One region of the Protofrankia sp. Cas4 genome, then DNA from elsewhere that is predicted to be linked to it. Evidence: riboswitches for the same ligand, from Rfam matches in the RefSeq annotation. Region 1 holds a riboswitch; each other region holds the start of a gene.
The links. Region 1 has a riboswitch for cyclic di-AMP ahead of U9979_RS19100 (transglycosylase family protein). Riboswitches for the same ligand answer to the same signal wherever they lie in the genome.

Region 2: linked by a shared signal. The riboswitch ahead of U9979_RS12185 (transglycosylase family protein) and the one ahead of U9979_RS19100 (transglycosylase family protein) in region 1 are both predicted to bind cyclic di-AMP.
Region 3: linked by a shared signal. The riboswitch ahead of U9979_RS24005 (C40 family peptidase) and the one ahead of U9979_RS19100 (transglycosylase family protein) in region 1 are both predicted to bind cyclic di-AMP.
Region 4: linked by a shared signal. The riboswitch ahead of U9979_RS12820 (C40 family peptidase) and the one ahead of U9979_RS19100 (transglycosylase family protein) in region 1 are both predicted to bind cyclic di-AMP.

Annotation. Positions count from the first base shown of each region.
Region 1 is NZ_CAUVXL010000209.1:1,454-6,709, forward strand. It holds gene U9979_RS19085 (alpha/beta hydrolase) at 1-199, shown strand, start outside; gene U9979_RS19090 (SRPBCC domain-containing protein) at 355-831, opposite strand; gene U9979_RS19095 (TetR family transcriptional regulator) at 922-1,674, shown strand; cyclic di-AMP (ydaO/yuaA leader) riboswitch at 1,952-2,124, shown strand; partial or broken gene U9979_RS19100 (transglycosylase family protein) at 2,129-2,419, shown strand; gene U9979_RS19105 (hypothetical protein) at 2,473-2,691, shown strand; gene U9979_RS19110 (hypothetical protein) at 2,806-3,657, opposite strand; gene U9979_RS19115 (hypothetical protein) at 3,749-4,633, opposite strand; gene U9979_RS19120 (alkaline phosphatase family protein) at 4,800-5,256, opposite strand, start outside.
Region 2 is NZ_CAUVXL010000130.1:55-5,310, reverse strand. It holds gene U9979_RS12205 (DUF5703 family protein) at 1-5, shown strand, start outside; gene U9979_RS12200 (hypothetical protein) at 73-1,299, opposite strand; gene U9979_RS12195 (haloacid dehalogenase-like hydrolase) at 1,381-2,049, shown strand; gene U9979_RS12190 (multicopper oxidase domain-containing protein) at 2,217-3,734, shown strand; cyclic di-AMP (ydaO/yuaA leader) riboswitch at 4,231-4,406, shown strand; gene U9979_RS12185 (transglycosylase family protein) at 4,409-4,792, shown strand; partial or broken gene U9979_RS12180 (NUDIX hydrolase) at 4,921-5,256, opposite strand, start outside.
Region 3 is NZ_CAUVXL010000264.1:23,772-29,027, forward strand. It holds gene U9979_RS23995 (magnesium and cobalt transport protein CorA) at 1-449, shown strand, start outside; gene U9979_RS24000 (hypothetical protein) at 1,219-1,590, shown strand; cyclic di-AMP (ydaO/yuaA leader) riboswitch at 2,071-2,241, shown strand; gene U9979_RS24005 (C40 family peptidase) at 2,448-3,455, shown strand; gene U9979_RS24010 (plasmid partitioning protein) at 3,989-4,561, opposite strand; gene U9979_RS24015 (MarR family winged helix-turn-helix transcriptional regulator) at 4,867-5,256, shown strand, end outside.
Region 4 is NZ_CAUVXL010000137.1:3,310-8,565, reverse strand. It holds gene U9979_RS12830 (acyl-CoA dehydrogenase family protein) at 1-306, shown strand, start outside; gene U9979_RS12825 (peptidoglycan-binding domain-containing protein) at 424-960, opposite strand; cyclic di-AMP (ydaO/yuaA leader) riboswitch at 1,407-1,565, shown strand; gene U9979_RS12820 (C40 family peptidase) at 1,680-2,357, shown strand; gene U9979_RS12815 (peptidoglycan-binding protein) at 2,553-3,398, shown strand; gene U9979_RS12810 (hypothetical protein) at 3,694-4,065, shown strand; gene U9979_RS12805 (hypothetical protein) at 4,344-4,664, shown strand; gene U9979_RS12800 (peroxiredoxin) at 4,816-5,256, shown strand, end outside.

The DNA.
Region 1 (5,256 bases):
CGACGACGTCGCCAAGCTCGACATTCCGGTGCTCGTCGTACACGGTGATCAGGACCGAATCCTGCCGATCGGCCCTACCGGCAACCGCCTCCCCGGGCTGATCAAAGACCTTCACTACGTCGTGATCGAAGGCGGGCCGCACGCCATCGCCTGGACCCACACCGACCAGGTCAACACGGCGTTGCTCGACTTCATCTAGTCAGCCGAGGGGCGCTCTCAACCGGTCGGCCGCCGGGTGTGCGATCATGGCTCTTTTCGCGCACCCGGCAACCCGAACGTGCCCGGGTCACGCGGGGCGACGCCACGGGTCCCCGTCCCCAAGGCGGTGGACAGGGACAGCCGGGTGTACTGGACTCAGCCGTTGCCACCAGCGGTGGGGCGAGACATGCCGTTGTCGTCGACGTCGTTGAGCACGGCTGTGAGGCCCACGCGGAGCATCTTCTTCCGGACGGGGCCCAGCACCAGCTTTGCGAGGAGGAACCCACCGACGCCGGTGAAGCCAGTGTGCTCGTACGTGAAGCGCGTACCTCCCGCGTGCGGCTCGAGCCGGTAGGTGACGTACGTCGCGTCGCCGTTCTGGTCGCCGACCCAGGAATAGCGGAGCAGGGATGGTTCGCGTGCCTCGAGGACCTCGCAGTCGACGATCCCCCGCCAGCCTGGCCGCGGCTTCGCGACGAACTGGAACCGGGTGCCGACCGCGGTCGAGAAGCCCTCGGGCCGCCCCCCCTGGCCCGTCGAGGTCCACAGCGGGATGAGCGCCGGATCGGTCACGGCACGCCAGACCCTCGTGGGGGGATGCGGGTAGTCACGCACGATGCGGATGTTGCTCATGGAGGCTCCTTGCGCCGTAGGCGATTTAATTTCAGCAGCTAGAAAATTACTGTAGCAGAACTTTTACAGAGACTGGACTACGCTGAGAGCATGAGCAGGCGCACGGTGGACTGGACGGCAGCGCACACCCCTGGGCCCGGGGCACCCGACGCCGAAGGGTTGCGGGAGCGCAAGAAGCGCCTGATGCGCCAGCAGTTGACCGACACGGCGACGCAGATGTTCATGGATCGGGGCTTCGACGCCGTCCGAGTGTCGGAGGTCGCCGAGGCGTGCGGGGTGTCGGAGAAGACGGTTTTCAACTATTTCCCCACCAAGGAGTCCCTGGTCCTGGACCGCCTGGACGCGACGATGGCCTCGCTGCGGACCGGCCTGGCCGAGCCCGGGGTCGCACCGATCGACGCGGTGCTGCGAATCCTGGACGGTGAATTGGGCGGCATGACGTCCTGGCTGGACATGCAGGACGACCCGGTCGAGGCCGCCACCACGATCCAACGCTTCGGCAATATGATCATGTCCACGTCCGCGCTGCGAGTCCACCAGCGCGACATGACCGACCGACTCATCGCCGTGGCCGCCCAGCTCATGGCTGAGCGGGCCGGGATGAACCCAGACGACCCAGAACCGCAGATCGCGGCAACCGCTCTGCTCGAACTCTGGCACATTCAGTTCCAGAGCCTGAGGAAATACCTGGACGGCACCCGCACACCCGCACAGGTCCACCAGGCGGTGACCGCCGACGTCCACCGCGCGGCCCAGCTCATCAACACCGGACTGGGTTCGTTCGGGCCCTTCACGCCCGACAGGGCGGGTGCGAGCTCGGATCGGCTGGCGTCACAGCAGTAACCAAACTACCGGTTACCGCAAGAGATCGGGTGTCATCCGGTCAACCGGACTTTTCACAAAGCGCATCAAGATATGCGCCAAAAGGTGGCACTCATGTCACGGAAACGTTCCATCGGTGCTGGCTGGTTAAAATGAACGCGCGCGCACGCGCATTAATGGTGATCAATACCGAAATCAAGGGTCGATGTTCGACTGTGCGCTTCTTCACCACCCCTTGCCGGCCGACCAGCCGTAGCCGATAGGGTTCCGCCGTGCCTTCGCAACGAAAGCACGCATCGGACGAAACACGCCGAGTCCTGCCCCGTCCGATGATCGTCAAACCAACGGCAGGAGCGGGGGAACCACTTTCCGGGCGCCACCCGGCGTCCTTGGGGTGAAGCCGCACGATGCGGCCGGGCATTTCCCAGCCCGAACCCGACAGCTCACCTCGTAGGCGTGGGGAAAGGGCATTGCCATGTCCCGTTCGCGCGCCCGCCATCGCGGCAGCAGACCAACCAGTAGATACACCCGCGCGCTCATCACCATTCCGGCACTCGCCGCCGCCGTCGGCGGTGTCGGCATTGGAATCTCGGGGCCCGCCAGCGCGGCACCGTCGGACGACCAGACGTTGTCGGCAATTGCTCAGTGCGAGTCCGGCGGCAACCCGACAATCGTCAATTCGATAGGCGCCGGCGGACTGTTCCAGTTCCTTCCCAGCACGTGGCAGTCAGTCGGCGGGACCGGTCTGCCGCAGAACGCCTCCGTTGCCGAGCAGTGGAACCGCGCCCGGATGCTATACGCCCAGCAGGGTACGACGCCGTGGGTTTCATCGCAGTCGTGCTGGTCTGGAAAGGTCGGCAGCGTCGCCAACACGGCTCCGACCGCCACACAGTCGCCGTCGGCGGACTCGGTCGGGAGTGGGAGCTCGGTCGGGAGTGGGAGCGAGAGCGGAAACCCCGCCGCCGACGCTGCCGCCGCCACTGGCCGCCACCGGCACTCATACTGGTCGCCCTGGTACCAGAGCACCCAGCCGACTGACGGTTAGCCGGCAGGCGACCAAACGGAAAGAAAACCACCGGGAAGCCGGCCGGGCGCCATATGGCGCCCGGCCGCTCGCCGGATTCCGCCACGAGCCGGTACGACTAGATCGCGCTACCAGACGCCGCCGGCATCCGCCGGATCGTCGCCGCGGGCGGGGGTTGCGGGCCAGCCAGGCACGGACGGGTGCGCAACGTCCCTGCGGGTCACCGCCAGGAAGCTGACGAAACCGACGATCACAATCGCCAGAACCAGGCTGACCGGACCGGTACCCAGTTCAAGGCCACCGCGACCATGCGACACCCCCATCCAGTCGGCGAAGGAGGCACCGAGCGGCCGGGTCACGATGTAGGCAAACCAGAAGGCGAAAATCCCGTTCAGACCAGCCAGCCGGTAGGCCAGGGCCGGGACGGCCATCAGGACGGCAAACATCACACCCGAGGAGAAATACCCCAGGTGCGCGGTTGTCGCGGTCATGTCTCCCAGTGCGGTACCGAGCGCGAACGTCGCCATTACCGTGGCCCAGTAGAACGCCTCACGGCGACGGGTGTGGATACTGTGAATGGAGAGGGTTTTCTCGCTCATATACCAGACCGTGAAGATGGCGGCCAGCGCGATCATGAAGAAGGCGGTTGACACGAGGTACGGGATGCCGAGTCCGACATGCAGGACATCAGCCGCCATCGTGCCGAACACGCTGACCATGACAACTGCTGTCCAGTAGATCCAGACAACATATCGACGGACGTAGAACTGCAGCGCCAGCGCGGCCGCCAAGCACACGCCGGCGAGACCGACGGCAATCATCGGGCTGAGTTGGTGGGCCAGGTAATCTGACGTCGTCTCCCCCATGCCGGTGGTCAGCACCTTGGTGATCCAGAAGTACGCCGTCACTTCCGGGACCTTGCTCATTGCGCGTCGAGCACGGTCCCGAAGCACGTTCTGTTGGAGTTGACCTGTCGCCATGGTGGCAACGATGGCACAGCTATCCCCGCGCATCCCCAACCGGGTCGACGACCCCCGCGACGCCGTGTCCCCTATTGCCGGTCGCTCTTAGTCACCGTGTCCGGCTGACGGATGGTAACAAATCCGGCTGAGGTGGCGCAGACGGCTGCTCGGGTGGGGTGAGGATTGCGAGCTCGACCGCTGCGGCCACGGCGACGACGAACCCGATCGCGGCAAGCGGGAGGCAGCCCGGACGGACCTGGTCCCCCAACAGCGCAAACCCCATCGCGGCCGGGATGAGGGTTTCCGCCGCGCCCTGGCTGGCGGTGACAAGCGTCACCGAGCCGCGTTGCAACGCGGCTCCGAACGCACTCAACCCGAGCAGACCGTAGGCCAGTAGTGCCCAGGAAAGGGGGTCGGTGAGGACAGCGCCGAGGGTGTGATCGGCGTCCAACGCCCGTGCACACAGCGCGGTCCCGCCGAACGCCAGCCCCGACAGCGCTCCGAGCACCACAGCGGCGCGCTCTCCCCGCAGGGATCGGCCCGCCGCCGCGCTGGCGGCAACCAGGACGGGAACGAATAGCGCGATCACTATGGTCGCGATGGTGCCCACCGGACGCGGCGGCGCGGGCTGCGCGGTGAGGGCAAGAAGGATCAGGCCGACACCGAGCGCCGCCAGCGCGCGCAGTTGCGCCGGTCCCGGACGGCTGCGCAGGAACACCGCAGCCAGTACCGCGGTGACGCCGGCACTGCCGGCGAGGGTCGCCTGGACCGCGAACAGCGGCAGCGATCGCACCGCCACCAGTGATAGCAGCCAACCGACAAGGTCGAGTACCAGCCCGATCAGGTAGGGCAGCTGTCGCGCGAGCCGTGGCAGCAGACGCGGATCGAGCGCGCCGGCGGTGACAAGCCGGCGCGCGCCCACCGACTGCAGCACCGAACCGGCCCCATAGCACACAGCACAACCAAAAGCGGACAGGTATGCAACAACAAACACCTGATGATCTAACCACCTGCCGATGACGACCACTCCGGCGCCCCCGGCGCGACGTGCCCACGGGCAGATGTCGAGGCCTTTCCCGACGGCGGCCGGGACCACCCGAAATGGGTGGTCCCGGCCGCCCTCAGGTACCGCTGTCGCAGACCTGCCGAGGAGAAATCCCTCAGCGCAGCGGCAACGCCCGGGTGTGCTCGATCCGTACCGCCCGCAACGCGTCCGGGTCCAGGCCGAGCAGGGCCAGGATCGTCGGGGCGATCTGGGTGGTCTCGACCCGATGCCCGTCCACCTCGTGGTGCTCAACGCCGGCGCCGGACACGACCAGCGCGACGTCACGGTCCTGCGGGTCCGACCCGCCATGTTCGGCGATCTTGCCGGTACCGCCGGTGAACACGACGCCGTGCGTCACGACACCCACGACATCGGGATGGCGCGGGTCACCGGGACGGGTGCCGAAGAACGCGGCTGCCCCGTCCCCCGCGTAAACGGCCGTGAGGCCCGAGGCGGGCAACGTGGTGGGCGTGCCGTCGATCGTCTTGCCCGCCGCCGGGTGGGTGAGCAGGAAGGTACGGGCGAACGCGGTCGCCGCCGCCGAGGTGTCGCTGAGCCAGAACTGCAGGACG
Region 2 (5,256 bases), on a different contig from region 1:
CCTGACCGTCCCGCGAGGTTACCTGGCCACCGCGAGGTTACCTGGCCACGGAGCGCGGATCAGCACCCGGTGTCAAGCACCCGGTGCCAGGTGACCGGGGCCGGTAGGCGGGGCTGTCGGCTGGTCCGAGGGCTGCTCCGGGGGTTGATCTGCGGGTTTGCCGGCAGTCGCCGGCCCGCCGAGGCTGTCGCGCACGGCGGCCAGCTCGGCCCGCACCGCGCGTAGCTCCGTTGCAAGATCATCAGCTTGACGTTCCGCGCGTTCGGCGCGGGCACGGGCATCCGCTCTGCCTTCGACGAGCACCCCCTGGCGTTCGTCCGCCACCCGGTTGGCGTGGTCGAGCCGCCGGTCGGCGTCGGCCTGGATGCGGGCGATTGCGGTGTCGGTGCTCTCCTGTTGGCGAACCAGGTCCAGGCGCAGCCGGTCAGCCTCGGCTCGCGCCTCGGCTGTGGTCCGTTCACCCGCGTCCGCCCGGGCCAGGGCTGCGTCTCTGGCCGCGGTGGCGCCAGCCACGGCCTGGACGGCTTCCTCCCGGGTGTGCGCGAGTGCGGCCGCGGCTTCGCTGCGCGCCGTTGCGACGGCTGCGTCCGCCACCTGACGGGCCTGGCTGATTTCCGCGTTCGCCTGCTGTCGGACCTGCGCGACCCGGGTGTCGGCGTCGCGCCGCACCGCACCGAGGGCCGCTGCGGCTTCGGTCTGGACGGCGTCAAGGGCTGCTCGCGCCTGGTCACGGGCCGCGGCATGCACGTCGCGTTCGGCCTCCAGACCGATCCGTTGCTCGTCGAGTTGGTCCACGGCTGCTACCGCCTCGGCGGCGACCGCTTCGGCCTCGATCCGGGTTGCCTGCGCACCGCGGGCGGCCTGCTCGGCCCGGACCGCCCGGGCGACGGCTTCGGCGACCCGCTCGGCGGCTTCCGCCTCCACCGTCTCGACACGGGCTTCCGTAGCCGCAATATCGCCAAGAGTCGCCATTTCGCGGACGAAACCGTCCAGCGCGCGGGTGAGCCCGGTGGCCAACGCCGTGATCTGTCCCGCCAGCGCGTCGGCTCGTGGACGTGCGCCGCCGGTGAGCCCGGCGGAGGCCGCTGTCGGACTCACCGTCGCGGTGGCGGTGGGTATACCGGCAATGTCCCGCCGCCGACGGTAGGCGGAGAGTCGGTTGTGTGCGGAGTCATCGCAGTACGCGGGCGGCCGTCCAGGCCCGACCGGAGCACTCGGTGGCTGGGCGCACCCCGGGTATGCGCATGTGGCCGGATCGGTCTCGTTGACCACCACACCCTCGGTCATGATAGTGCTCACCGTCCGTTCCAGATTCCGTGAGCGGCCGTCGACCGGGACACGGTCGGCCAGGACACGGTCGACCAGGACAAGGATGCACGAGTGAGCGAACCGTCCGAAGCAGCGGTTACCGGGGTCGCATTGTTCGATCTTGACGGCGTCCTGGTCCGCGGTGACACGTTCACCCGACTGTTGCGTCGCCACCTGTCGCAGTCCCCGTGGCGCACGGCTCTGGTCGTGCCGGTGACGCCCCTGCTGGCGGTGCGCCCGCTCCGCCCGGCCGCGGCACGGATGATCATGAGGCTTGCGCTGCTGGGCTTCGACGCCCCGCGGTTCCGGGCGCGGGCACAGGCGTTCGGCCGGGATCTCGCGGTCGACGGCGGCGTGGCGATACCCGAGGCCGTGGCCACCCTGCGCCGCCATGCCGGCGCGGGTGATCGGGTCGTGGTCGTCACGGCATGTGAACACGATCTCGCCCGTGCGGTTCTCGACGGACTCGGGTTGGGCGAGGTGGAACTGATTTCGTCCCGACTGTCCTGGGGCCGGTTCGGCGTCGGCCGGGGCAGCCTGCACAACTACGGGTCGCGCAAGCCGCGGCAGCTTGCCGCCTACGGGATTGAGCCGCCCTGGGAGCACGCGTACAGCGACTCGCTGGCCGATCTGCCCATGTTGGCGGCTGCCAACCAGGCGATACTGGTCAATCCCGCCGGAAGGGTCGCATGGCGTGCACAGCGGGCGCTCGGCGGGCGGCTGCGGATCGTCCACTGGTGAGGCCCGGTCCGGCGGGAACCCCGGTAGACGGTTGCCAATGGGTAGCAGACCTGCCCTAGCACCTTCTTCTACATGTGTTAACTGGTTCGCGTGGTGCACCCGCCGGATTCGGCTCCCGGCCGCTACTGTCACCCACCGTGACAGCACGATTCCGCGCCGGATGGCGCATGCGTATTGACGGCAGCACCGCAGGCCGGGGGTGGGCGGCGAAAGGTCCACCCGCCTGGCGTCCATCGTCCGGAGCAGGGTTTACCGGCGCCCTTGCACTCGTCATATGCCTGGCCATCTCCGGCCCGGCCACGGCGCTAGCCGCTGTCGGCGGACAGCCGAAAACCACCGATATGGCCGGCATGGCCGGCATGGCGATGCCGAGTCCGGAAGGCACGTCCTACTGGGATGGTGTCGGCGGTGCGGCATTCCATCCGACCGGACAGGTGCGCACCTACTATGTCGGTGCCGATGAGGTCGTCTGGAACTACGCCCCGGACGGGCGCGACGACATCACCGGTCAGGCGTTCGACTCGACAGCGAAGACGTACGTCCAATCCGGACCCGGACGCATCGGAACGAGCTATCTCAAGTGTCTCTACCGCGGCTACACAGACGCGAATTTCACCAGTCTGGCCCCGCGCGCCCCGCAGGATGCGTACCAGGGCTTCCTGGGCCCGGTCATCCGGGCCGAGGTCGGCGACACCATCAAGGTGGTGTTCCGCAACGCCTGCAAGATTTCTGACAGTATGCATCCGCACGGTGTTTTCTACACCAAGGCGAACGAGGGTACGCCCTACGCCGACAACACCTCCGGGGTGGACAAGCTTGACGATGCCGTACCCACCGGAGGCACGCACACCTACACCTGGCTGGTGCCCGACCGGGCGGGCCCGGGCCCACACGACGGTAGTTCGGTCATGTGGATGTACCACTCCCATACCAGCGAGGTCACCGACACCTATGCCGGACTCACCGGCCCGATGGTCATCACAGCCAAGGGGAAGGCGCGGCCGGACGGCAGCCCCGCCGACGTCGACCGTGAGATCTTCACCTTGTTCACAATCACGAACGAGAACTGGAGCCCGTATTTTCAGGAGAACCTCCGCCGTTTTGCCCAGCCGCCGTATCCGTCACAGGACGACAGCAACTTCGTCCGGTCCAACCTGCGGCACGCCATCAACGGCTACGTTTTCGGCAACGAGCCGATGATCACCATCAATAAAGGCGAGCACGTCCGCTGGTACCTGATGAGTATGGGCGGTGAGCAGGACCTGCACACCCCGCACTGGCATGGCAACGACGCGGTCGTGGGCGGAATGCGGATGGATACCGTTCCGCTGCTCCCCGGTACCATGGCAGCGGCCGACATGGTACCCGACAACGTCGGCATCTGGCTTTTTCACTGCCACGTGAACGAGCACATCACCGCCGGCATGCTGACCCGGTACCAGGTCGTGTCCGGCACAGGCACAGGCACAGGCAGCAGTAGCACCGGCGGTACCGGCACCACCGCATCGGCGTCCGGGTCGGGGGCCACAACGATGCCGGTGCCCAAGGGTGCTGTCTCGGCGGGTGAGGGCGGGATAGCCAACCCCCCGTCCGCCGTTCCCGCTGCGTCGGCGGTAGCCGCCATCGTCGTGATGGTCGCCGGCCGCAGGATCGTCCGCCGCCGCCGCAGTCGGACGATGGGCTGACAGCCACACCGTCCACCCCATTGGCATTGGTCATCGCTGGCCAGGCCCGCGCCGTTGCCTCGCAGCGGGCCTGGCCAGCGATATGTCGGGATTCCCCAGTTGTCCGGGCCCGCGTCTCTCGCGGGTCGGGCCTCCTGTGGGCCGTGGCAGCGCTGCGGTCGGACATCCATTGTGCATATTGCCGACACGATACACGGCGCCGTCGACACCGGGTTTTCCGGCGCCGTCGTACAATCACCGCCGGATAGCCACGCAGTCGATCCGCCTGCCCACGTACCGCGTAAGGCGGGGCTTTACCCGACAGGTGGCAGCCCCGTCACAATATCGCCGGCGGGACGAGGCCACAGTAGGGATGAGCGCGAGTACGCGCACGTTACCGGCAGCCGTAGCTGCTATCAACATCGGATACGGACTGTGTGCCTCTTCACGTAACCTTGCATTCTGGGCCGTCGTTGCACGTATGGTCTTCGCCGTGCCTTCGAGAGGAAGGCACGCGTCGGACGGCACGCCGAATCCTGCCCCCGTCCGATGAAAACCAGACCGGTGGCAGGAACGGGGGAACCACTTTCGGACGTCGACGTCAGGCGTCCTCGGGGTGAAGCCGCACATCGCGGCCGGGCACTCCCAGCCCGAATCCGACAGCTCACCTCGCAGGCGTGGGGAAGGACATCTACATGTCCAACGTACGTTCCGGCGACCGTGGAATCAGTCGAATCAAAGCACGGGCCCGGGTATTGATCGCTGTGCCGGCACTTGTTGCCGCCATCGGCGGCGGCAGCGTCGCGCTGTCGCAGCCGGCAAGTGCGGCCCCGTCCGCGGACGGGGCGCTGGCCGCCATTTCGAAGTGCGAATCCGGTGGCAACCCGAGCGTTGTCAACTCGATCGGCGCCGGCGGACTGTTCCAGTTCCTGCCCGGTACCTGGCACGGTGTCGGCGGGTCCGGCCTGCCGCAGAATGCCAGCGCCTCCGAGCAGTGGATGCGTGCGCGGATGCTGTACGCGCAGCAGGGCACCAGCCCCTGGTACGCCTCGAAGCACTGCTGGGCCGGAAAGGCCTAACAGGCTCGACGGCCAAAGGGCGTGCGATCATGTTCTTCTCGCACGCCCGGCGGCCTCAAGCGGTCTCGACGGCGCCCGGGGGGAGATTCTGCCAAATGGGATCTCCCCCCGGCCGGTCGCGTTGCCGGTCAGGAATGTTTTCCAGCCGCCTGGCCGTGCGGCGGTCTGGTCCGCTCAAGCTCCAACGCGATGTCGATGAGATCAACCCGCTCGAGGGTGTCGATCTGATCGACATCGATCCAGGCGGCCTGGTCGGTGGAACCGCCAATCTCATGCCGAAGCACGCCGCCGACCACCCGGGCCGTGTAGATGATCCGCACGGTGTGATGGTCGACTGTGCCGCCGGTGCCGCGCGGAAAACATCTGCGCATCGAGTCCACACCCAGCAGTGATTCGATCACGACGTCGTACCCGGTTTCCTCCTCGACTTCACGTACTGCCGCGGCCAGCGGATCCTCGCCGTG
Region 3 (5,256 bases), on a different contig from region 1:
CGACCCGCCCCGACGCCAGCAAGGTCTACCAGCTCAAACGCGAGGTGCTTGAGCTCAAACACGCCGTCACGCCACTTGCCGCTCCGGTGCGGGCGCTCACCGAGCCGGGCGTCGGCAGGATCCCACCGCGGATTCAGGAGTACTTCCGTGATGTAGCCGACCACCTCGAACTGGTCACCGAGCGAATAGCGCGATTCGATGAACTGCTGTCGTCGATCATCCAGGCAACCCTGACGCAGGTGACCATCGCGCAGAACGAGGACATGCGCCGTATCAGCGCCTGGGTCGCCATCGCCGCGGTTCCGACGGCGGTCGCCGGCATCTACGGAATGAATTTCGATCATATGCCGGAGCTGCGGCAGGTCTGGGGATATCCGGCCGTTCTCTGTCTGATGGCGACGATCTGCTTCGCGCTGTATCGGTCCTTCAAGCGCAACGGCTGGCTGTAATCACAGATAAAAAACCCAGGCGACAAAAACCGTACAACAACGACCACGCATCAAGCCGATGGTGTAGTCTATTATGCCCGGTGAATCATCGGGATCAGGTCACTGCAACCGACCCCCTCACCCGTGAACCCGGTACGGTGAAGAGGAACCCCGCCGGCCGAAGGTCATACGATCATGATACCGCTCGCCCGGCCACAGGCCCCGGGCAACCTGAGTCGGGGTACCGGCTGCCGCGGAGAGGCGAGAGTAGATCGGTGCCCCGAACCGAGCAAATCCAGGTGGATTACGGACGTACCAGACCCCGTCGTGCGGCCATCGCAGGGCGTGGGTATCACCCGTTCGGACTATCGCCAGGGGCGCTGCGGGTCAGGTCCGGCCGCTGGGTGGATACCACCGGAGCGCCCTGCCGTCCTCCCGTTCGGCCCTACCGCTCCTGAGGACAGCGACCCATCAGGACTACCGTCTCGCTTTGATAGCTATTTACGACTATGCAGTTCCGATATATCACCCGACGACGGGATTCACGAAGACCACGGCGTCGGCTACCGTAATCGGCTGTGTCGGCCCTTCGCGCGGGAACCCACCGTCAGCCGCCGTCCCAGCGGCCGGCCAACGGCAGACGGCTAGGACTGCGATCACACCCCGTGCTGACCCTTGCAACGGACCTGCATGACAACGGTCACATCCCCCGCCGCGCCCACGACCTGACGTGCCTCAGCACACGGGACGACATCCGTGACATGGCCCACGACGTGCACGACGCGGTCCGATGACCAAACCGACGTACCCGGTTCGCAATGATCTTATCGCGGAGCTGGTAACAAGGTTGGACCAACTTGATCAGCTCCTCGGGCGGCTGGAGGATGCTGAGCGCCAGGCCGCGGACGCCAGCGAGCACCTGATGCGTACCCGGCGGTGGCAGGAGGACACGGTTCGCGCGATTCAGGATGAGCGGGCGCAGATGCGCACTCATCAGCGGGCCCTGGACGATCTCGCGGACCGCGCGCAGGCCGCCGTCGAAGCCCTGTCCGGCCATTACCGCTCCCTGCCTGCCGAGGTTCACCAACTCGCGGTCGAACTGCACGTCCTGGAGACCGCCGGCCTGCTCTCCCGCCGCGCGACCCGCGCCCGCCGCCACTGACCCCGGGCCGTCACAGCCCCGGGCCGTCACAGCCCCGGGCGGGCCGTGTGGCTCACGCGGGATGCGCCCCCGCGGGATGCAGGAGCGAGACATCTCATAGCGATCGACACTATCCGTGATCGGATGACTCTACCAAGGCGACAATTTTCACTACTACATGGCAACGAAAGATAACTATCGGCACTCGAGTGCCCCCCGCCGCCAGACTGTCGTCGCTATGGCGTAATGTCATCTTCCGGATCCTGTGGGTCACGGCATCGGGCGCCTCAGCCAGGCGGCCTGCCGCCCGGACCAACAGGTCAGGGCATGGTGGCGAGCTGGTCGGCATGGAGGATGGGAGGAGCCGATATGGTCACTTCTGTGAGCACTCGCCGTAGTTGTGAGGGACTAGTGTTTACTGGCACCATCCTTTTGAACTAGTCTCACCCCGACGTCACGACAACACCGGGCCGAACGCCGAATCCTGCCCACGGTCCCGGTGTCCCCTCCGAGTCGTCACCAGGGCAGGAGCGGGGGACCCATCCTCCACCGGACGACACCGATCCGCGGTGCAGTCCTAGGGGTTAAGCGAGCTGTGCGACGGTCGCACGGCCCACCGGGCAGCCCAGCCCGAACCCGACAGCTCACCTCGCAGGCGAACGGGAAGGATCACAGCCTTGTCTGCGCCCGATGTGCAGCTTGATCCGGCAACATGGTCATATTCGTCGTCGCCGACAAAGTCGCCAACGAGATCGGCAACGACGTCGTCTCTGCGACCGCCTGCCGACATGACCGGGCGCTCAGCCCGTGGCAGGCACCGCGCGCCGGCTCCACCGTCGGGAACAAGTCGCGTCCGAGCCCGGGCCGCGGTAGCCGCGATGACAACCGGCACGGTTGCCGTGTCCGGTGTCGCGCTCGCCGGCTGCGCCCCGACCGACACCGGTATGGACGAAACCTCGGTCAGCTCGCGGGTCACGCTAGGATCGCAGTTCGGAAGCCAGGCGTCCCTCGCAGGCCTGCGCACGTCGGTCATCAACCCGGCCACCTCGGTCGGCCCCGGCTCCATCACAAGCCAGGTGATCGATCAGGCCGACCTGCACCCGAAGTCGGCTGTCGCGCTGAAGGTCACCAATCCGGACGTCTCCGTGCAGGCCGACCAGCCCATCGACATGGGCTTCGCCCTCGAGGACGGAACGACCCACGCGCCGCTGCCGAACCAGCTCATCAAGGTTCAGGTGAAGCTGCCTGACGGCTGGGCGACATTCAAGCACCTGTACACCAACGAACAGGGCTTCGCCAGCTACACAGCCAAGATTCTCACCACGACACAGATCACGGCTATCTTCGACGGCACCGACGCCCTGCAGTCGGCGCACTCCTCGAACATCGGTACGATGACTGTGATGCCTGGTCCAGCCCCGGCAGTCCCGGCACAGGCACCTCGATCGGTGGCTCGTAGCGTTCTTCAGGCATCCGGCTCCAGCGGGGCCAGCACGATATCACCGAGTACGATCGATGCGACGATATCCGCAGGCTCCCTCGGTCTACGGGCTGTTTATCTGGCGGCACAACAGGCCGGTAAGCCCTACGTGTACGGTGCAGAGGGACCTTACGCATTCGACTGCTCCGGCCTGGTTCAGTATGTCTTCAAACAGCTGGGGCGCAGCCTTCCTCGCACGGCGGAAGCTCAATACGAGGCAACAACCCGAGTATCGCAGTACAACAAACAGCCCGGCGACCTGATTTTCTTCGGTACACCTGGTAACATTTACCACATGGGCATCTACGCCGGTGATGGCAAGATGTGGGTAGCCCCAAAATCAGGTGACGTTGTCAAACTCGAGGCTATCTGGACCACGTCGTACTCGGTCGGCCGCGTCAGCTAGCGTGCAATCACAGTCCCAACGCCCTCTCGGGGGCCAAGGAGCCTGGTAGGTCGGCTCGTATGTCGGTACCGGCGACAGCAGCGTCCATCCCGGTCATGTGAAACGGTTACCGCTCCTTCAAAACACAATCGGGTTCCGCGTGTCCTCCCCCTCCGGTTACGCGTGAACCTCGCCGCCAGGTCGGTGCTGTCGAAATCGGCGCTGATCTGGCGGCCCCAAACCACAACTGGATGTCTCCAAGGACTTCCGCTGGTCGGAGCGAGCCAACCCCCCCGGCTCGTAATGCCCGGCGGAACGCGGGCTTCCGCTGGCCTTGCGCACTGAACCCCCCCCACAGTGCGCTCGGCCGGTGGGAGTCCAGAACTCCCGCCGGCCGGCCGCGCCACCCCCCCGGCTGAGCCGGCCGGCGGGAAGTCAATCCGGTGATGACACGAAGCGTGCCCAGAGACAGAGCTGGTGGTTCCAGGATCTCTGGAGATCCTGGAACCACCAGCCGCGCGAAACGAGCCATCAGCGCGCGGCCTTCGGTCGCTCTAGCCCCTGATATCTTTCGAAAACGTCCACAAAGCAGCGGTCGTGGCTTCGTCCCATTTCTGGGGCAGCAGCTTGACATGAACCTGCGAAGGGCACGCGGGCGCCGGTCCGACCGTGTTCACCGCCCCGACCGCCGCAAACAGTGGCTTCTGCGCGGAGTCAAGCGAGCTGCAGGCGACCGTAAGGGCCATGCGACCGCCTTCTCCCTCGCCCCAGATGTAGATCCGGGACATGTCGATGTTCGATCGCTCCTGAGCGACGTAGCGGACCACGTCCCGCAGGTACTGCGCATCCGGGCCGTTGACCTGCCAGCTGCTGGCCACCGCCTCCGGGTACACCAGGGCGAACTTCTGGCGATCTGCAAGCGCCGACGCGTTGCTGGCCTTCTCGATCGCCGCCATGTCGCTGCCGTCGTCAGCTAGAACGAGGACCAACGGCACCGGCTGCCTGGGCTTAGGGGCGGCATGTACCGCAAGCTCACGGCCTGCCGACGCGTAGCCCGCCGGAATCGCAGCGCGCTCGGTCTTCACCGTGGGTGAGCGGTGCGTATAGGCGAAGGCAACCACGACCACGGCTACGACGATCAGCGTCCGTCGACGGTTCTTGGTCCACAGCGCTTTCCCGACTTTGAGCGGATTCGATACCACGAGCCAACCGAACCACACAGACGCCGCCCGATTCGGCAGATTCGCCGTGTGGCGTGCACGAGTCGGGCACCGCACCGGCGATCTGGCCCGTACCCCGGCGGCCGGCCCGGGGATCCGGAGATCCGGAGATCCGCTACGGTGACCCGGCGCCACCTGGTTCGTCCCAATGGTGTATCCACAAGGTTCTGTGACGCCACCGGCGGCGGACACGGCGTAGGGATGAGGCCGACGTGGACGATGAACAGACACTCGATCACCAGGCGCTTGAGAAGATCGAACATGAGCTGGCCGTGCTCGGCCGCCGGGCCGAGCGGTTCCGCACAGCCATCACAGACGAGTCCGGAGCGGCCCTCGACCGCTCCGCCTATCTCCTGCTCAGCCACCTGTACGATCACGGTGCGCTACGGCTGACGACCCTCGGTGCGGTGTTCGCTCTCGACATCTCGACGGTGAGCCGCCAGGTAGCCGCGCTGGCAGCCGAGGGCCTGGTGGAACGCGCCACCGACCCCACCGATCGCCGGGCCAGCCTGGTGACCCTGAGCGCATGCGGACGCGAGCGCTACGTCGTCACCCGGCAAGCGCGGGTAGCGAGCATCAGCAACCTGGTGGGCAGCTGGGAG
Region 4 (5,256 bases), on a different contig from region 1:
GAGATTGATATCGCGGCGTCCCGCGGGCTGGTCCTGCAGGCATGCTGGGAACTCGACCAGGGTCGCTCCGGGGCTCAGTCGACCGCGGTGGCGAAGACGTTCACCGCCGAGGCCGTCTGGCGGGTCGTCGACCGTTCGCTGCAGATCTGTGGTTCCCTCGGTATCTCCGGGGATGTGCTGCTCTCGCGCTTCCTGCGCGAGGTCCGCCCGTTCCGTATCTATGACGGGCCGTCGGAGACCCACCGCTGGGCGATCGCCCGTCGTGTGGTCCGCCGTCACCTCGACAACCATGCGAGCGCGTCATGACGATCGTAGCGTCTGCCGGCTAGCGTCTGCCGGCCGGCTAGATGATTTTTCGAGGTTTGTGCGACGGAAGAGTCCTTGTCGATCGCACAAACCTCGAAAGATCGCGTAGGCGTCGGTTCACCGACCTTTGATGTCGAGGAAATAGTCGAGAAGACGCCAGGTCGTCCGGTCGACCACACCGGTGACTGCCACCGCCGGGTCGTTCAACCGGCAGAATTCCTGGAAATCACGGAACGCTTTTTCCGTCAGCGGGCCGAAGGCGCCGTCCGGGGAGAACAGGCGATTATCGCCCTCCCGGCCCGTAGCGATGTTGAGCGCGTTCTGAGCGGTCGTGACCGGGTGGCGCAGATCCGGGAACACCCCTGACTCGCCCTGGTCGAGGGACCCGCGCGCGCTCGTCGGGAAGTAGGCGAACCGGTTCGGCGAATTCTGGGGGGCGAGCGGGAAGCGCGGGCCACCGCTGAACATCGACTGCCAGTTCACGCATCCAACGATGAGTATACCGCCGGCCAGCCAGGTTCTGCGTAGTACCTGATCGTTTCCGACGTTACCTTCGACCGTGGCAATATTATTGCCGGTGCGTTCGACGACCAGGCCATGGGCTCGCGCCCAGGACCAGATCGTGGTGACCGTACTTCGTGTGATTGTGGCCATCCCCGGCGTAGCCGACCTCCGCCAACGCATGCTCGACCAACTGTTGCACAGCCGTCATCGCTGACTCCTTTTCGGCGACGCCGTGTTGGCGGCCGGGACCGATGGTAAGGATTCGACCGAAGACGATGCCAGAACCCCTGCCAGAACCCCTGCCAGATGAGACAAGACGTACCCCGTCGATTGGCCTGTTTCCTCATCGGTATCACCGTGCGTGCTCTGGCGGCCAATGTATGTCGGTACTCTGCCGCCGCGCTCGATCCACTGCCAGCGGTGTTGATCTGATTTCTCTGACCGGCCGGCCGGATGATTGACACGCATAGTAGTCGACATGCGTCGAGATTCGCGGAAAATGGCCCTTGCGGTCACAGCGTGTAGTTCGCTACCGTGGCCGGGCTCTCAGCAACACCGGGCCGAACGCCGAGTTCTGCCCTCGGTCCGGTGTTCCCTTCTAGTAATCACCAGGGCAGCAGCGGGGGAACCAGGACTTGGCGGACGTCGCCCTTGTGGCGCCGTCCTCGGGGTGAAGTCGGCCGCGGATCTCCGCGCTGACCGGGCTTCCCGGCCCGAACCCGACAGCTAACCTCGCAGGCGTACGGGAAGGATCATTGTTGCCTGCATATCAGGCGTGTGCAGATTCTGCTGACGGGGTTCCGTCCGGACACGGTCGCCACCGTGCACCGACCGCCAGGTCCAGCTTCCGCCGCCGGTCCGCACGTGCGGTGGTTGCCGCCGCGGCCACCGGGACCGTCGCTCTGACCGCTTTTGCGGCCCCCGCACTGGCGAACGACGCCGGGGCTGACAGTCCGGCCGGCTCGACCACTGCCACCACTGCCACCACTGCCACTGCGCAGACCTGGGCCGGTGACACCGCTGCCGGTGACGCCGGGACCGCGCCCTCGGCGTCCGATTCGCCCTCGGCGTCCGACCCGGCGTCGGCCGCTGGTTCGGCGTCGGCTGCTGGTTCGGTGTCGGCCCAGACTGGCGGCCTCTCGGCACCGCCGGACAGTGCATCGTCGCAGCAGGACGGTTCCGCGGCGTCCACTGCCAGTCTCGGTGAGAAGATCGTCTATTTGGCATCGAAGCAGGCGGGCAAGCCATACGTGTGGGGCGCCCAGGGTCCGAACTCCTTTGATTGTTCCGGGCTTGTCCAGTACATCTACAAACAGCTCGGCCGGAGCGTGCCGCGAGTGACCGACGCCCAGTACGCGGCGTCGCAGAAGATATCGCGGGATGCCAAGCAACCCGGTGATCTCATCTTCTTCGGGCAGCCCGGAAACATCCATCACGTGGCGATTTACGCCGGGGCCGACATGATGTGGGCCGCTCCCCACAGCGGAACCGTCGTCCGGCTTCAGAAGATTTATTCCACGAGTTATCTCGTTGGCCGCCTGGGGTGACCTGGCTCGACTGTTAACAGACATGCGACCCGTCATGGCCGGGCTGCCGCGTGCCCCACCGTGGGCATTCCGCCAGCTTGGCTGTGACGGGTGCGTCCGCGCGGCGCCCATGAGCCGATCGACGATACTGAAGTGAGATATCTGATAATGACCAGGGGAAGGCACAGAAAGCAGTCCCAGTACAATCGCGGCGCGGTGGCTGCCACCGCCGGTGTCATCGGCGCGACGGCGGGAATGATGCTGACCGCGGGTCCGGCGAGCGCGAACCCCACCGCATCGCCCGGTGCCGGTACGGCGCCTGCGCCCGGCACGAGTTCTGTCGCTGCGACACCTGTTCCCGACGCTTCCATCGCCGGTGCCGGCAGGAAGGCGGGACTTGGCGGTTGCGACGGGAAGCCGCTGCAGACCTGGGTCGCGGTCGCGCTGGCCGAGTCCGGCGGCAACGCGAACGCGCACAACCCCAATGGCGAGGATTCCCGGGGACTGTGGCAGATCAACATGCGGGCGCATGCGGGCTGGGTCGGCGGGGCAGATCTGTTCGATCCAGCCATCAACGCCCAGGCCGCCAAACGGGTGTGCGACATGCAGGGCATCGGAGCATGGAGCACGTACACCAACGGGTCCTACCGCGTGTACCTCGGGCGGGCTGCGGCAGCCGCCACCGAGGCAGCTGGTGATGGCGCGACAGGCACTTACCAGGCCGATCCCACCGGCCCAGGTGGTCCTACTGGGCCGGTCAGTACACCGGTTACACCGGTCACTACGCCGGACCGGACCGCTGCGGCCGACGTGGCGCCGGCACGACGGGTCGCCGATCCGGTGCCCCGAGCGCGGGAAGTCCGCTACACCCACCGCGGGCGTCCCGGCGTGCGCCAGATTCAGCGAGCGCTGACCGGACGTGGCTACCCTGTCGTGGCGGACGGAAAGTTCGGGCCACATACCACAAATACGGTGAAGGCATACCAACGCCGGCACGGACTTGCGGCCGATGGCGTGGTCGGGGCGCGGACCCGCGCTGCGCTGTTCTCTTTCACCGCGTAGGTCCCATTACCGGATAGGTCATCAGATTCTGTCTGTATTGTCGCGGAGAGCAGCGGATTTCAGCGCATCCGTCGGGATGCATTTGAACGGCTTCGTGACCCACTGGCATGTCAGGAGCACAAATAATAACAAGGCTTTTCCAGGTAAATTATGCTGCGGTCGACATCGACCCCGTCTCCGTATTTTTGCATCATTCTGCGTTTGGCGGCAGGACCATCATGATTTCCGGTTGACTCCTGGTGTGGGTGGCATAGATTTATGCCTGTAAATGACATCTCGATGTGGAGGTGATCGAATGGAGCAGCAGCAGGCGCAGCAGGTGGAGCAGTATCTGCGGCAGAACTGGCAGGAGATCCGGCACCAGATTCTCGACCAGTTCGTCCAGGTCAGCACCGCTGATCTCGAAGCCGCTTCCAGCGTCAACGATCTCGTGCGGCGGATCGCGGACAGGTCGCATTACACCGAGCCCTACGTCGAGGCCCGCCTGCGGGAACTCGTCGGCGTCGCAGCGGGGGTCGGCCAGTCGGCGCAGGCCGAGGGCGGGGCCGAGCAGGCGACCGCCGAGGACCAGCGGAGCACCGAGGCCGCGGGCGAGGAGCAGGCCGAACCCCTCGGCGGATCACGGCAGGCATTCGGCGGATCGGAGCAGCCTGCGGATCCTGGGTGAGATCTGATTCCGGCTGGGATCGGCACGCGGCAGGACCGGGTCCGCGGCTATGCGGCACAGGCCGCGTCCGGAACATTTCGGGCGTGGCCGCCGCGGCCTGTGCCATCATGGTGCCCACACCGCGTTCCCACCGTGCCCCCAATCGTGCGGTCACGTGGACGACATGTCCGGCCTCGGGGCTATGCTGCTTTTCTGATCACTATAGTGACCTGTAAGGTCACGAATAGCAGCAGGCATTCGGGGGGCTTCGGTTGCTACGAGGCAGCCATCATCACCGCGTGACAGACGCGGCGGGCGTTGCTGTGCGGCCCCCGCGTCGATACGAGCCGCAGTCCATCAGTTCCGATTTGTTCAAGCTCGGTTTGTTCATCGCCCGCATCCTCGTGCCCGGCCGAGTGGCCACTTCCGACGTCGCCGCCGACGCCGTCGACGGTGTGCTGGACCGCACCGGCGTGAATCTCGTGCGGGCCAGCCTCGCCGACGATCCGCGTGTTCGTCCGGCAGCGCTTGTCTGGTATCGCTACCTGCGATCCGGCGCGGGCTCGCATCCCACGACAGTGCCCCTTGATGACTGGCGCGATCGAAATTCCGCTTCTTGATCTACGCCCTGTTTCCGGGTGTTTTTAGTCAACAGTGTTGACGACCTTTTGCCGCCAATTGGATCTTGAGATCCGTACGGCAGGCGCATCCCGATCTCCGATCCGGTAGTATGTCATACGTTTCATCCCGTGATTAGGTGAGGATTGCCGCATGGATGTCGGGGATCAGGTTGGGGATCTGTCGGGTGTCGATGAGACGGGCGCGGTGCTGCACCTGGCCGGCCTGCTGGCCAAGGGTCCGCTGGTGGTCTTCTTCTACCCGGCGGCGATGACGTACGGCTGTACCAGGGAAAGCTGTCATTTCCGCGACCTGGCCGGTGAGTTCGCCGCGTTGGGCGCCGGCATCGTCGGGATCAGTGCCGACGACGTCGCCAAGCAGGCCGCGTTCAGCGCGAAGCATTCGCTCGGCTTTCCATTGGTCGCAGACACCGACCGCACGATCGCGCAGGCGTTTGGCGTCCGGCGCAAGGTGGGCCCGAACAAGCGCGCCACGTTCGTCCTGCGCACGGACGGCACGGTGCTTGCGCGCATCGACTCCGAGCTGTCCATGAGCCGGCACGCGGACACCGCACTGGCTGCGCTGCGCGCCGAC